2 regions of the Pseudoxanthomonas winnipegensis genome follow, and region 2 is predicted to be linked to the other one. Evidence: riboswitches for the same ligand, from Rfam matches in the RefSeq annotation. Region 2 holds a riboswitch; the other holds the start of a gene.
The links. A riboswitch is a leader RNA that binds a small molecule or an ion and turns the genes downstream of it on or off. The one in region 2 is predicted to bind cobalamin.
Positions count from the first base shown of each region.

Region 1: it holds a riboswitch for cobalamin, as region 2 does, so the genes downstream of both, btuB (TonB-dependent vitamin B12 receptor) here and metE (5-methyltetrahydropteroyltriglutamate--homocysteine S-methyltransferase) in region 2, are expected to answer to the same signal.

Region 1 is NZ_CP095475.1:3,714,677-3,721,909, reverse strand. It holds gene btuB (TonB-dependent vitamin B12 receptor) at 1-1,337, opposite strand, end outside; cobalamin riboswitch at 1,483-1,715, opposite strand; gene MWN52_RS16360 (TfoX/Sxy family protein) at 1,741-2,115, opposite strand; gene MWN52_RS16355 (GAF domain-containing protein) at 2,112-2,597, opposite strand; gene queD (6-carboxytetrahydropterin synthase QueD) at 3,344-3,709, opposite strand; gene MWN52_RS16345 (DEAD/DEAH box helicase) at 3,794-5,158, opposite strand; gene MWN52_RS16340 (Crp/Fnr family transcriptional regulator) at 5,877-6,617, shown strand; gene MWN52_RS16335 (hypothetical protein) at 6,634-6,957, opposite strand; gene cydC (thiol reductant ABC exporter subunit CydC) at 7,047-7,233, opposite strand, start outside.
Region 2 is NZ_CP095475.1:4,358,793-4,366,025, reverse strand. It holds gene MWN52_RS19115 (response regulator transcription factor) at 66-815, shown strand; gene MWN52_RS19110 (histidine kinase famiy protein) at 972-2,486, shown strand; cobalamin riboswitch at 2,601-2,853, shown strand; gene metE (5-methyltetrahydropteroyltriglutamate--homocysteine S-methyltransferase) at 3,086-5,377, shown strand; gene MWN52_RS19100 (fructose bisphosphate aldolase) at 5,549-6,442, shown strand; gene MWN52_RS19095 (LysR family transcriptional regulator) at 6,522-7,233, opposite strand, start outside.

The DNA.
Region 1 (7,233 bases), 640 kb from region 2:
CTCTTCTCCGGCTTGAGGTTCGGATTGCTGAAGCCCGGGTAGTACAGGTCGTTGAAGTTGGGCGCCTTGAAGCCGGTGCCCGCGTTGGCGGTGAACTTGAAGCCGTTGCCGAAGCCGAAGCCATAGCCCAGGCTGCCGGTGGTGTGCGAGCCGAACTGTTCGTTGTCGTCGTTGCGCACCGAGGCCTGCAGCGCGTGCGCGCCGAAGCTGCCCTGGTACTCGGCGAACACGCCGGTGTTGTCGCGCGCGTCGATGTCGTAGGGCGTGGTGCTGGTGACGCGGTCGTTCAGCCAGTCCACGCCCAGGGTGAAGGTCTGGCCTTCGGCGAAGCGGTAGTCGCCCTGCGCCGAGGCGGTGTCGCGGCGGGTGTCGAAGGTGCTGACGAAGCTGCGCGTGCCGGTATCGGCATCGGCGAAGTAGTTGTCGGCCTCATCGTCATTGCGGCCGGCCTGCACGGTCAGCTGGAACGCCTCGTTCGGGTTCCAGCGCAGCTTGCCGCCGGCCACGCGCTGCAGGCTCTTGGCCTCATTGCCGCCGAACAGGGTGCCGTCGTATTCGTTGTAGCTGTCGGCGTTGAGGAAGTTGCCCTCCAGCGCCAGCGTGTCGGTGACGTCGATCCCGGCGCGCAGGCCGAAGGAGGTGTTGCGGTAGCCGTCGCGGTCCGGCTCGTCGGCGTAGCAGCCGGCGCCGAAGGGATGGGCCGCATCGCCGGCGGTACCGCGGCAGGCGTTGATGCCATCGGTGTCCTGGTAGCCGCCGTTGGCCGACAGCCAGCCGCGTTCGCCGCGATAGCTGAAGCCGGCGCTGTGGTCGCGCAGGCCATGGCTGCCGAAGCCGGCCTGGGCGTAGGTGGTCAGGCCCTTGCCGCCGCTGCGGGTGAAGATCTGGATGACCCCGCCGATGGCTTCGGAGCCGTACAGGCTCGAGCGCGGGCCGCGCACGATCTCGATGCGCTCGATCTGCGACACCGGCAGGTCCTGGAACGCGGCCAGCCCTGCGGTAACCGAGCCGATGCGCACGCCGTCCACCAGCACCAGCACGTGATCCGATTCGCTGCCGCGCAGGAACACGCTGGTCAGCTTGCCCGGCCCGCCCTGGTTGGCGATGTTGATGCCGGCGCGGCCAGCCAGCAGCTCGGGCAGCGAGGTCGCCTGGCTGCGCTCGATCTCCTCGCGCGAGATGACCTGCACGGGGACCAGGCTGTCCTGGACGGCGACTTCGGTGCGCGTGGCGGTGACGCTGATCTGGTCCAGATCGGTCGCGTCGTCGGCGGGCCGCGCCAGGGCGGTGGCGGAAAGGCTCAGGCCGATGGCCAGGCAGAGCAGGGTGGTCTTCATGTGGGGAACTCCGTCGCGCGCCTCGCACGTGCAAGGCAGGAAAGTCGCGGCGACGGAAGGCAACACAGGCGGACAGCGCGCACGGCAAGGCGTGGGCGCGGCACGCGCGACGCCCTCCGCATCGCAACCGGTGGTGGGTTCGGTACGAACCCGTGCTGCTCAGGCCGGTCTCCGGGCTTGCGAGCTGGAAGGCACTCCTTCCGCCGTCGCGCCTTCCCGCGTGCGCTGAAGGCACGCAGTGGCCGATGCGTTGGCATGGCTCGCTTACCGTTGCGGGGGCAGCGCCGGATTCGTCCCGTGGCGGGGCTCACCGGCTTCCCGTTTCAACCTGGACGCGGTGGATGCGCGGCAGGTCACCTGAAAGCGGCGCGGATTGTACGCGATCCAGCGCCTGGCGCGGCGCTCAGTCGCTGTCGCGGCCGGGGCTGTCGAAGAAATCGAACGCCGGCGCGGCGCCGCCTTCCTCGTCGTGGCGGGTGGTGGTCACCGGTGCGGCGGCGGGGCGGCCGCGCGGGGCGGGCAATGCGGCGGCGGCGACCTCGACCTCGGCGACCATCTGCTGGCGGCGGGCGTCGGGCACGTCCTGCCAGTGGCAGCCCAGCAGGGCGCCTTCCAGGGCATAGAGCAGGTTGAGGCTGGGGCGGAAGCCGGCGCGCTTGATGCGCATAAAGGCTTCCACGGGACCGGCCGCGCGCAGGTCCTCTTCGGTGCGCAGGCCGACCTGACGCAGCCACGCAGCGGACTTGGGGCCGATGTTGCGCAGCTGCGTGGTGCTCACGCCAGGGCGTCCACGAAGGCCGCGGCGATGGCTTCCAGGCCGCGCTGGTCGTCTTCGTCGAAGCGGCCCAGCTGGGGGCTGTCGATGTCCAGCACGCCGATCAGGGCGCCGTCCTTCACCAGCGGCACCACCAGCTCCGAGCGCGAGGCCGCGTCGCAGGCGATATGGCCGGGGAAGGCTTCCACGTCGTGGACGCGCTGGGTCTGGCGGGTGCTGGCCGCCGCGCCACACACACCCTTGTCCAGGGCGATGCGCACGCACGCCGGCAGGCCCTGGAACGGCCCGACCACCAGCTCGGTGCCATCGAAGAAATAGAAGCCGGCCCAGTTGAAGCCGGGCAGTGCGTGGTAGAGCAGCGCGGCGAGGTTGGCGGCGTTGGCGATGCGGTCGGTTTCCCCGTACATCAGGCCGCGCGCCTGCTCCAGCAGCTGCGCGTATTGCTCGGGCTTGGTCCCGGAGAGGGTCTGGGTCGCGAATGACATGTCGTGGATTCTACGACGCATGGCGCGCAGACCGGCCATGTTGTTGCAGGAAACGCTATGTCCCCGGTGCGCGCGGCGCGGGAAGCTGGTTCTTGCGATCGAGGGTCGCGGGGGCGTGCGCGTTCTGGCTTCGGTTGGGCAGCGGTCCGGCGGGCGGTGTCCGCTTTTCCCTCAGTCGGGGCGTCATGCCCTGCCTTAAGGCGCTCGGCTTCCTGCCTCGCTCGTCGCGACCCCCGCCCGCCGGCCCGCTGCCGCGCGCGTCGAGATGATCGGCTTTGGTCGAAAGAGGTCCTGCTTGGTTCACTGGGGAGCCTCGACCGTTCGGGCCCGTGACGGCGCGCGATCGGACTCCCATCTCCGTGGGAGCGACTGTCTCCTCAATCTGTAGAGCGGAGCTTGCTTCGCTGCGCTTCGTTCGGTTCATGGGGAGGGCCCCAGCGGAGCGAGCTCCGCTCTACAGGGCTCACACCGAGCACGGGCAGAGCGAAGGGCGGTCGGCGAAGCGTGTTCCCCGGCCCTGCACCCTGGTGGCGGAGACAAAAAAAAGGCCCGACAGGGGGAGGGACCTGTCGGGCCTGGATTTGTGCGGGGGGAGGGACCCACACAAATGGGGGTTGCGTGGCGCGGTGCGCCGGCGCGAGAACTGCTGTTGCGACGCAGCATAACGCCGGACTTGGTGCGATGCAACATCCCTTGTGCGTACGACCGACGAACGGTCGGCCGCGGGTCGATGACGCGCCCTGGCGTCAGTCCGCGCGCGGTCCGCGATAGCGACTGCCGGCCGTGCAGGTCTCGTGGACCACAACCTGGCTCAGCATCGGCAGGGCCGGCTTGAGGTGGTCCCAGATCCACTCGGCGATGCGCTCGCTGGTCGGGTTGTCCAGGCCCTCGATGTCGTTGAGGTAGTGGTGGTCGAGCCGTTCGTAGAGCGGCTTGAAAGCCGCCTTGACGTCGGCGAAGTCCATCACCCAGCCGGTGTGCGGATCCAGGGGGCCGGTCAGATGCAGTTCGACGCGGAAGGAATGGCCGTGCAGGCGGGCGCACTTGTGCCCCTCGGGCACGTTCGGCAGCCGGTGCGCGGCCTCGAAAGTGAAGACCTTGAAGATGTCCATGGCGGGCAGTCCGGGGCCGGCGCGTAGGCGTCGGCGGTGAAGGAAAGGAGACGCGCCGGCCTGCGGCGCGTCCCCGATGGCAGCTTAGTGCGCGGCGCGCGGCGCGCTCTGGCGCCGACCGCCGTCGCGGCGGCCGCCGTTGTTGGGCGCGCTGCCGCTGCCGTGCTTCTTCGGGCCGGCGTGGGCGTGGGCCTGCGCCTGGCGCGGGGCGTCGCCGTGCGGGCGGCGGCCGTGGCGGCGCGGCGGACGGGTGCCCGACGGCTGCTCGGCCTTGCCCGGCGCGCTGTTGCCCCAGCGGATCGGATGCTGCGGCACGAAGCCCTCCACATCGCGGATCTCCACGTCGCGGCCCAGCAGGCGCACGATCTGGCGCAGCAGCTTGGCGTCTTCCTGCGCGACCAGCGACACCGCCTCGCCGGTGGAGCCGTTGCGGCCGGTGCGGCCGATGCGGTGCACGTAGTCCTCGGCCACCATCGGCAGGTCGAAGTTGATCACCTTGGGCAGCTGGTCGATATCGATGCCGCGCGCGGCGATATCGGTGGCCACCAGCACGTTGATCTTGCCGGCCTTGAAATCGCGCAGCGCGCGCAGGCGCTGGGCCTGGCTCTTGTTGCCGTGGATCGCCGCGGTCTGGATGCCGGACTTCTCCAGGAAGGTGGCCAGCTTGTCGCTGCCGTGCTTGGTCTTGGCGAACACCAGCGTCTGCACGCGCGTGTCGGCCGCCAGCAGGTGCAGCAGCAGCTCGCGCTTGCGCGCGCTGTCCACCGGGTGCACGCGGTGGGCGATGGTGTCGGCCACGGTGTTCTTCGGTGTGACCTGGATTTCCAGCGGGTCGACCATGAACTCGCGCGCCAGCGCCTTGATCGGCTCGGCGAAGGTGGCCGAGAACAGCAGCGTCTGCCGGTCCTGCTTGGGCAGCTTGGCCAGGATGCGCTTGATCGAGGGCAGAAAGCCCATGTCGAGCATGCGGTCGGCCTCGTCCAGCACCAGGATCTCGATGCCCGACAGGTCCACGCTGCGGCGCTCGATGTGGTCCAGCAGGCGGCCCGGGCAGGCGATGACCAGGTCCACGCCACGACGCAGCGCGTCCAGCTGCGGGCCCATGCCCACGCCGCCGTAGATGGTCGCGGCCGGGATGCGCAGGTACTTGCTGTAGTCGCGCAGGCTCTCGAAGACCTGCGTGGCCAGCTCGCGGGTCGGGGTCAGCACCAGCGCGCGCGGCCGGCGCGGGCCACGGGTGACCTCCTGCGAGGACGTACCCAGGTGCTGCAGCAGCGGCAGACCGAAGGCGGCGGTCTTGCCGGTGCCGGTCTGCGCGCCGGCCAGCAGGTCGCGGCCTTCCAGCGCCGGCGGGATCGCCTGCTCCTGGATCGGGGTGGGATGTTCATAACCCTGCTCGGTCAGCGCGCGCAGCAGGAACGGGGCAAGCCCCAGGGATTCAAACGACATGAGAAAACTCCGGATGGACGCCCACGCCGCGCGGCCCCTGCCTGATCCGTGCGACGCGAAAGCGCCGCCGGCCACGCAAGCCAACGCGAGGAGAAGCGTGTGTTGCCCGAAGCGTTCCCGAACCGCGCTGCGAGTAACTGGATGGGCGGCCCGTGCCGACACTGGCGCGAACCGTCTTTGCGAAGCGAAAAGGCGTCGGAAGGAAGGGGGGCGAGGCGGGCGTAGGGCCCGGGCCGCGCCGCTGGTCCCGTCAAGGGAAACACGACTGCCGCTAGCGAAGCGCGTCGATGGTAGCAGATTCCAGGCCCGCCCGTGGCCCCGCCTCACCCCCGCCCCGCCCCGCGGCGCTTCTGACGAGCGCCACTGCCACCTCCGATCACGTCACGGCCTTTGTAGAGCGGAGCTTGCTCCGCTGCTTTTCGTCCGGATCATGGGAAAGCCCCAGCGGAGCAAGCTCCGCTCTACAAAGGCCGGATCATAGGAAAGCCCCAGCGGAGCAAGCTCCGCTCTACAAAGGCCGGATCATGGGAAGGCCCCAGCGGAGCAAGCTCCGCTCTACAAGGGCCGGATCATGGGAAGGCCCCAGCGGAGCAAGCTCCGCTCTACAGGGGGGGGGGGGCGCCATGGCGGCGATGTGGCTTTCCCACGGACCATCCGACCCCCCAACACCAGGGGCGTATCATGCAGCCTCAGTTAAGGCAGAGCGGCCGATCCGACCATGAGCCTGCGCATCCAACGCAATCCCACCGACCCCAACCAGACCAGCGTGGAGGGCCACGGCTGCCGCGTCTGCCTGGTGCGCCATCTCGCCGTGTGCACCGCGCTGCCGCCCGATCAGGCCAAGGCGCTGGAGGCGATGACCGGCGACACCCATCTGCGCGCCGGCGAGTTGCTGGCGCGCGAAGGCGAGCCGCGGCGCTACGTCTTCACCGTGCAGAGCGGCGCCCTGCGCCGCACCCGCACGCTGGCCGACGGCCGCCGGCTGGTGGCCGGGTTCCTGATGCAGGGCGACTACATCGGCTTCTCCGGCGCCAGCCATTACCGGCACACCATCGAGGCGATCACCGACGCCAGCCTGTGCGCGGTCTCCCAGCCCGGCATGCGCCAGCTGTGCCAGACCTATCCGGGCCTGGAGCACGAGCTGATGGAGCGCGCCTGCATCGAGCTGGACGCCACGCGCGACAAGCTGATGGCGCTGGCGCGGATGACCCCGCCCGAGCGCCTGGCCGGCTTCCTGGTGGACATGGCCGCGCGCCGCGCGCGCCAGGGCCTGGACGATGCCGTGGTCGAACTGCCGATGACGCGCACCGACATCGCCGACTACCTGGGCCTGACCATCGAGACGGTTAGCCGCTGCTTCACCCGCCTGCGCACCGACGCGCTGATCGCCACGCCCGAGCCGCACACCGTGCGCCTGCTCGACCGCGACAGACTCGAGGCGTTGGCGGCCGCCGCCTGAGGCGTCCGCGCGGTCCCTAGGGACTGATGCTGTAGGTGATGTACAGGCCGCCGCCGGTGAGTACCACCATCGCCACGATGAAGGCCACGTCGGCCACCTGTTCGAGCCGGTGGTTGCGCGTACCGGTGCGCAGCCCGAAGTAGGACACCAGCGTGGCGATCAGGAAGATCACCGCGTCCCAGGCCAGCAGGTCGTCGGCCAGGGTCGCCTTCTGATTCACCGCCGCCGCCACGTGCAGCAGGCCGACCCCGGTCAGGCACACGCCGACCATGGCCGCCGAGATCGGGCAGATCAGCGCGCAGATCTTCTCGTCGAGCTTGCTGCGTGCGGGGTCGTACATGGCCGAACGTGTGGGGGTACGAACGTCGACTCTAGCGCAGCTGCGCGCATCGGCCGTTGCCCGGACTTAAACGCGGGCGTGCGTTTCGCTCATGGCTGCGCGCGGGGCGCGAGCCGGCCGTCGATCAGCTGCCAGTGCGCGTCGGCCCAGCCTGCCGGCAAGGCGTCGTGGGTGATCACGATGACGGTGCGGCCGGCGCTGGCCTGGGCCAGGTCGGCGAGCAGGGCCTGGGCGGTGTCCACGTCCAGGCCTTCGGTGGGTTCGTCCAGCAGCAGG
Region 2 (7,233 bases):
TCGCCTTCACCCGGCATGGGCGGGGGCGCAGCGATGGTATCGGCACACTTCCAGGACCTGCCCCTATGCGCGCCTTCCAACAACGGCACACCCTGCTGCTGGTCGATGACGACTACGCGATCGCCACGGCGACCGGTGAATATCTCGAATCGATCGGCTACGACGTCGACTACGCCCACGACGGACTCGAAGGCTTGCGCCTGGCCAGCGAGCAGCACTACGACGTGATCCTGCTGGACGGCAAGATGCCGCGCATGGACGGGCTGGATGTCTGCCGTGCGTTTCGCCGCGAGGTCAAGCGCAGCACGCCGATCATTTTCCTGTCGGGCCGCGAGCGGGTCGAGGACCGCGTGACCGGCATCGAGGCCGGCGCGGACGACTACCTGGTCAAGCCGTATGCGCTGCCGGAGCTGCAGGCCCGCCTGAACGCGCTGATCAAGCGCCAGCGCCGTCAGCTGGCGGGTACGCGGCTGACGGTCGGCGATCTGACCCTGGAGACGGAGAACTACACGGTCAAGCGCGCCGGCCAGCGGCTGTCGCTCTCGCCGATCCAGTTTCAGCTGCTGGCGGTGCTGATGCGGCATTCGCCGGCGATCGTCACCCGGGCCCAGCTGGAGCGCGAGATCTGGGGCAGCGACCTGCCGGACTCGGACACGCTGCGCAGCCACATCTACAATCTGCGCAAGGTCATCGACAAGCCGTTTGATAGCCCGCTGCTGCACACCCACCTGACCTTCGGCTTCCGTCTGGCGCCGGTGGACCAGCCGCTGCCATCGACGCAGCCCGAGACCGATTCGACCGCCGTGGCGGCCTGAGGCGGCCCTTGGGCCCGGCGTCGGTCCCTTCCCACTTACCAAGGATTGCGCTTGCCCCAGGAACCCGCACCCGGCTTCAAGTCACCGGCCATCGACGAGCTGCGCCTGAAGGGTCACAAGTCGGACATCTTCTTCGCGGCGGTGGAAACCACCCGCATGCCGATGATCGTCACCGACCCGCACCAGCCCGACAACCCTATCATCTTCGCCAACCGTGCCTTCATCGAGATGACCGGCTACAGCGCCGAGGAACTGGTCGGGCGTAACTGCCGTTTCCTGCAGGGCAAGGACACCGACCGGGCCACGGTCGCGGCAGTGCGCGAGTCGGTGGCGCAGAACCGCGAGTTCGCCGCGGAGATCCTGAACTACCGCAAGGACGGCACCTCGTTCTGGAACGCCTTGTTCACCTCGCCGGTGTACGACGAGCAGGGCAATCTGATCTTCTTCTTCGGTTCGCAGCTGGACGTCAGCCGCCGCCGCGACGCCGAGGACGCACTGCGCCAGGCGCAGAAGATGGAAGCGGTCGGCCAGCTGACCGGCGGCATCGCGCACGACTTCAATAATCTGCTGCAGGTCATGAGCGGGCACCTGGAGCTGCTGGGGATGCTCAACAGCGCCGAGAAGCCGGACCAGGCGCGCATCGAGGCCGGCATCGCGCGTGCGCAGGCCGCGGCCCAGAAGGCCGCCACGCTGACCCAGCAGCTGCTCGCCTTCGCGCGTCGCCAGCGGCTGGAGGGCCGGACCACCAACCTCAACACGCTGGTGTCGGGGATGATCGACCTGGCGCACCGCTCGCTGGGCGACGATGTCGAGCTGGTCACCCACCTGGACGCCTCGCTGTGGAACGCCAAGCTGGACAGCACCCAGGCCGAGGTGGCGCTGCTGAACATCCTGCTCAATGCGCGCGACGCGATGGAGGATCGCCCGCAGCGGCAGGTCACCATCGAGACGGCCAACGTGGAGGTGGACCAGAGCGATCTCAGCAGCCCCGACTTCCATCATCTGGCGCCGGGTCACTACGTCAGCGTGGCCGTGACCGACACCGGCTGCGGTATGCCGCTGGACATCCAGCAGCGCGTGCTGGAGCCGTTCTTCACCACCAAGGAGGAAGGCAAGGGCACCGGGCTGGGCATGAGCATGGTGTACGGCTTCGTCAAGCAGTCCGGCGGCGCGGTGCGCATCTATTCGGAGGTGGATCGGGGTAGCACGATCCGACTGTATTTCCCGGCCCAGCCCAGCGAAGGCGGCAAGCCGCAGCTGCCCGAACCGCGGGCCAGCGGCCGCGGCGGCAGCGAGCGGATCCTGATCGTGGAAGACCGCGAGGAGGTCGCGGCGGTGGCGCAGATGTTCCTGGAAGCGGCCGGCTATCAGACCGAGGTCGCCAGCAACGCGGCGCAGGCGCTGGAGCTGCTGAAGGCGAGCGACCCGTTCAATCTGTTGTTCACCGACCTGATCATGCCGGGCGGCATGAATGGCGTGGTCCTGGCCCACGAGGTCATGCGGCGCAGTCCGGCGACCAAGGTCATCCTCACCACCGGTTATGCCGAGAACACGCTGGCGCGCAGCGACGCCGAAGGCGCGCAGTTCGACGTGATCAACAAGCCCTATACCCAGCGCGACCTGCTCAAGCTGGTCCGTCAGGTGCTGGACGGCCCCACCGGGGTGGGCTGAGCTGCAGCGGCAGCCTTGCCGTCAAACAGCTGCGAGACAACGAGGCCCCGAAAGGGGCCTTTTCGTTGGCGCGACCGATCCGTGAGCCGCCTTGACGCGCCCGGCAGCCGGCGCGTAAGGTGCGTCCGTCGTGGTTCCATCGCTTTATCCACATGAAGCGATGGATTAAACGGGAATCCGGTGAAGGCGCGCCCCGTGCGCGTCCATTCCGGAGCTGCCCCGCAGCGGTCATTGGAAACGAAGCCTGCCAACAGCACTGGTCCGCGCCGCAAGGCATGGGGCCGGGAAGCGGCGGGGAGTAGGGGGTGCGGACCTGTTCCGCGCCGTGTCCATGAGCCCGAAGACCGGCCCCGGCCGGAGGACCCTGCTCGGTCTTCCGCTTCGACCTGGCACCGCTCGCGGGAGCGGCACGGGCGCGTGATGCGGCGGGCGCGAGGCCCGGTGCCGCAGGCGTGCGCGTGTGGAGGTTTCCGCGCACGGGGCCGGTTCGCCCGCGGGGGCGAAGGTCGCTGGCATGGCACGTCGCAGCCGCAGGGCTGTAAGGCGTGGCGTGCGGTTCCTTCGTTCCTCAATGCCCACACGCAATGAGGATCCATTCAATGACCAGCGTCACCAACCTCGGCTTTCCGCGCATCGGACCACGCCGTGAACTCAAGCACGCCCTGGAGCGCTACTGGAAGGGCGAGGACAGCGCCGACACGCTGCAGGCCACCGCCGCGGCCCTGCGCGCGCAGCACTGGCAGCTGCAGCGGCAGGCCGGCGCCGAGGTCCTGCCCAGCAACGACTTCTCGCTCTACGACCATGTGCTGGACACGGCGTTCCTGTTCGACGCCCTCCCGCAGCGTTATCGCGCCCTGGCCGACGCCGACCCGCTGGCCGGCTACTTCGCCATGGCGCGCGGCGTGCAGACCGGTGGCATCGACCTGCGCGCGCTGGAGATGACCAAGTGGTTCGACACCAACTACCACTACATCGTCCCCGAGCTGCATGCCGGCCAGGACTTCGCCCTGCGCGGCGACAAGCCGGTGGCGCAGTTCCTGGAGGCCAGGGCCGCCGGCTTCGACACGCGTCCGGTGCTGCTGGGGCCGGTGAGCTTCCTGCTGCTGTCCAAGACCACCGATGGCAGCGACCGGCTGGCGCTGCTCGAGCGCCTGCTGCCGGTGTACGCGCAGCTGCTCGAACGCCTGCATGCCGCCGGCGCGGACTGGGTGCAGATCGACGAACCCACGCTGGTGCTGGACCTGGACGAGGTGGCGAAGGCGGCCTTCGCCCGCGCCTATGCGTTCCTGGCCCAGGCGCCGCGCTCCAGGCTGCTGCTGACCACCTACTTCGGCGCGCTGGGCGACAACCTGGACCTGGTCGCGCAGCTGCAGGTCGAGGGCCTGCACGTGGATCTGGTGCGCGCGCCGGAACAGCTCGATGCGGTGCTGCAGGCCTGGCCCAAGGGCCGCGTGCTCTCGGCCGGCCTGGTCAACGGGCGCAATGTCTGGCGCACTAACCTGGACAACGCGCTGACGCTGGCGCGCTATGCGCAAGGGCACGTCGGCGCCGACAACCTGTGGCTGGCGCCGTCGTGCGCGCTGCTGCACGTGCCGGTGGACCTGGAGCAGGAGAAGGCGCTCGATGCCGAACTCAAGTCCTGGCTGTCCTTCGCCCGGCAGAAGCTGGGCGAGCTGCGGGTGCTGGCCGACGCGCTGGACGGACGCGAAGGCGCGGAAGGCCCGCTGGCGCAACAGCGCGCCCGCCTGGAATCGCGCCGCCAGTCGGCGCGCGTGCATCGGCCCGAGGTGGCCCGGCGCCTGGCCACGCTGAGCGAGGCCGACAGCCGGCGCGTCTCGCCCTACGCCCAGCGCCGCGTGCTGCAGGAGCAGGCGTTCGGGCTGCCGGTGTATCCGACCACCACCATCGGCTCGTTCCCGCAGACCCAGCAGGTGCGTCAGGCGCGCGCCCAGCACAAGGCGGGCAAGCTGTCCGACGCCGACTACGAGACCTTCCTGGAGGCCGAGACCGAGCGCTGCGTGCGCTTCCAGGAACGCATCGGCCTGGACGTGCTGGTGCATGGCGAGTACGAGCGCAACGACATGGTCGAATACTTCGGCGAGCAGCTGGACGGCTTCGCCTTCACCAAGCTGGGCTGGGTGCAGAGCTACGGCAGCCGCTGCGTCAAGCCGCCGATCATCTTCGGCGACGTGGTGCGCCCGAAGCCGATGACGGTGCGCTGGTCGCGCTACGCCCAGTCGCTGACCCAGCGGCCGATGAAGGGCATGCTGACCGGCCCGGTGACGGTGCTGCAGTGGTCGTTCGTACGCGACGACCAGGCCCGCAGCGAGACCTGCCGGCAGATCGCGCTGGCCCTGCGCGATGAGGTCAACGACCTGGAGGCCGCCGGCATCGGCATCATCCAGATCGACGAGCCGGCCATCCGCGAGGGCCTGCCGCTGCGCCGCGATGCGTGGTCGGACTACCTGAACTGGGCGATCGAGGCCTTCCGCATCTGCGCCAGCGGTGTGGGCGATGCGACCCAGATCCACACCCACATGTGCTATTCGGAGTTCAACGACATCATCGATGCGGTGGCGGCGATGGATGCGGACGTGATCTCGATCGAGACCTCGCGCTCGCGCATGGAGCTGCTCGATGCGTTCGTGCGGTTCCGCTATCCCAACGGGATCGGCCCGGGCGTGTACGACATCCACTCCCCGCGCGTGCCCTCGGTGGAGGAAATGGTGGAACTGCTGCGCAAGGCGCGGGCGGTGCTCAGCCCGGAGCAGCTGTGGGTCAACCCGGACTGCGGCCTGAAGACCCGCGGCTGGGACGAGACGCGCCATGCGCTGGAGCAGATGGTGGAAGCCGCACGCCGCCTGCGCGCGGATCTGGCCCAGGCGGCCTGATGCGCGCGTGCCGCGCCTGCGCTGCAGGCGCGGCATTTGGGCGCACGCGGCACACCACGCGGCGTGTCCCCGGCTGAAACCGTTATGAAGCCGATAACGTTTTCACGGCTGCCAGCGACGCGGGGCTTGCGTACACTCTGGCTCCCCCATCTTTCATAGGACTTGCCGACCGTGTCGATCAACCAGGAACAGCGGGACAAGATTGCTTCCGGCCAGGGCTTCATCGCCGCACTGGACCAGAGCGGCGGCAGCACGCCCAAGGCGCTCAAGCTCTACGGCGTCGACGAGTCGGCCTATTCCAACGATGCGGAGATGTTCGCGCTGGTCCACCAGATGCGCGAGCGCATCGTCACCAGCCCGGCGTTCACCGGCGAGCGCGTGGTCGGGGCGATCCTGTTCGAGCGCACGCTGGACGACCGCTTCGCAGGCGAAGAGGCCGCGCACTACCTGTGGAACGTCAAGCAGGTCGTGCCGTTCCTGAAGATCGACAAGGGCCTGGAGGACGAGGCCAACGGCGTGCAGCTGCTCAAGCCCATCCCGGGCCTGGCCGAGCTGCTGGCCAAGGCCAAGGCCAAGGGCGTGTTCGGCACCAAGGAGCGCTCGGTCATCAAGGCCGACAACGCCGCCGGCATCGCGGCGGTGCTGGACCAGCAGTTCGAGCTGGGCCAGCAGGTGCTGGACGCCGGCCTGGTCCCGATCATCGAGCCGGAGGTGGACATCAAGGCCGCCGACAAGGCGCAGATCGAGACCACGCTGAAGCAGGGGCTGCTCGAGCGCCTGGACAAGGTCGATGCGGCCACGCCGGTCGTGCTCAAGCTGACCCTGCCCAGCGTCGATGGCTTCTTCAAGGAACTGGTCGACCACCCCAGCGTGCTCAAGGTCGTGGCGCTGTCCGGCGGCTACAGCCGCGATGAGGCCAACGCCAAGCTGGCCCGGAACCCCGGCATCATCGCCAGCTTCAGCCGCGCGCTGACCGAGGGCCTGAGCGCGCAGCAGAGCGATGAGGAGTTCAACAAGACGCTCGATGCCACCATCGAGTCGATCTACCGCGCCTCGATCGCCTGATCGACGCGGACGGTGGGATTCACGCAGGCCCCGCTTCGGCGGGGCCTGTTGCGTTTCAAGGGCCGCGGCAGGGCGGGCTTCAACGATCGGCGGCGCTGTCGGCCCAGTCGGCCAGGTGAGTGCGCAAGGCCTGCGCGCTCGGCGAAAGCGGGCGTGTACCGTCCCAGCACAGGCACAGGCGTCGCTGCGCCCAGGGCTCGCTCAGCGCAACGCCGCGAACGCACGGCCCAAGCCGCGCCAGTGCGGCGGCCGGCACCACGGCCACGCCGGCGCCGGCGGCGACCATCGCGCCGATGGCCTCGAACGTGCGCAGTCGCACGCGGTACGCCAAGCGCAGGCCCAGCGCCGCCGCCTGGGCGTCCAGATGCCGCTGCAGGGCACTGCCTTCGGGCAGGCCAATCCAGGGCTCGGCCGCCAGATCGGCCAGGCTCAGCGCCTGCGCACTGGCGGCGGCGTGCGCGGGCGGCAGCAGCGCCACCAGGGTGTCGCGCGCGAAGTGCTGGCGTTGCAAGCCTGGCGAGGCCGCGGCCTCCGACAGGATGCCCAGCTCCACCACGCCGGCCTCCAGCGCCTTGGCGATCTCCTCGCTGCTGCGCTCGAGCAGGTCCACATCGATGTGGGGATGGGCCGCCAGCCAGGGCGCCAGCGCGGCGGGAAGCGCCTCGCTCATGGTCGCGGTATTGACCATCAGGCGCACGCGTCCGCGCGTCCCGCGCGCATGGTCGGCCAGTGCGTGCCGCAGCAGCGCCGACTGCTGCAGGATCGAGCGCGCGTGATGGGCCACCGCCTCG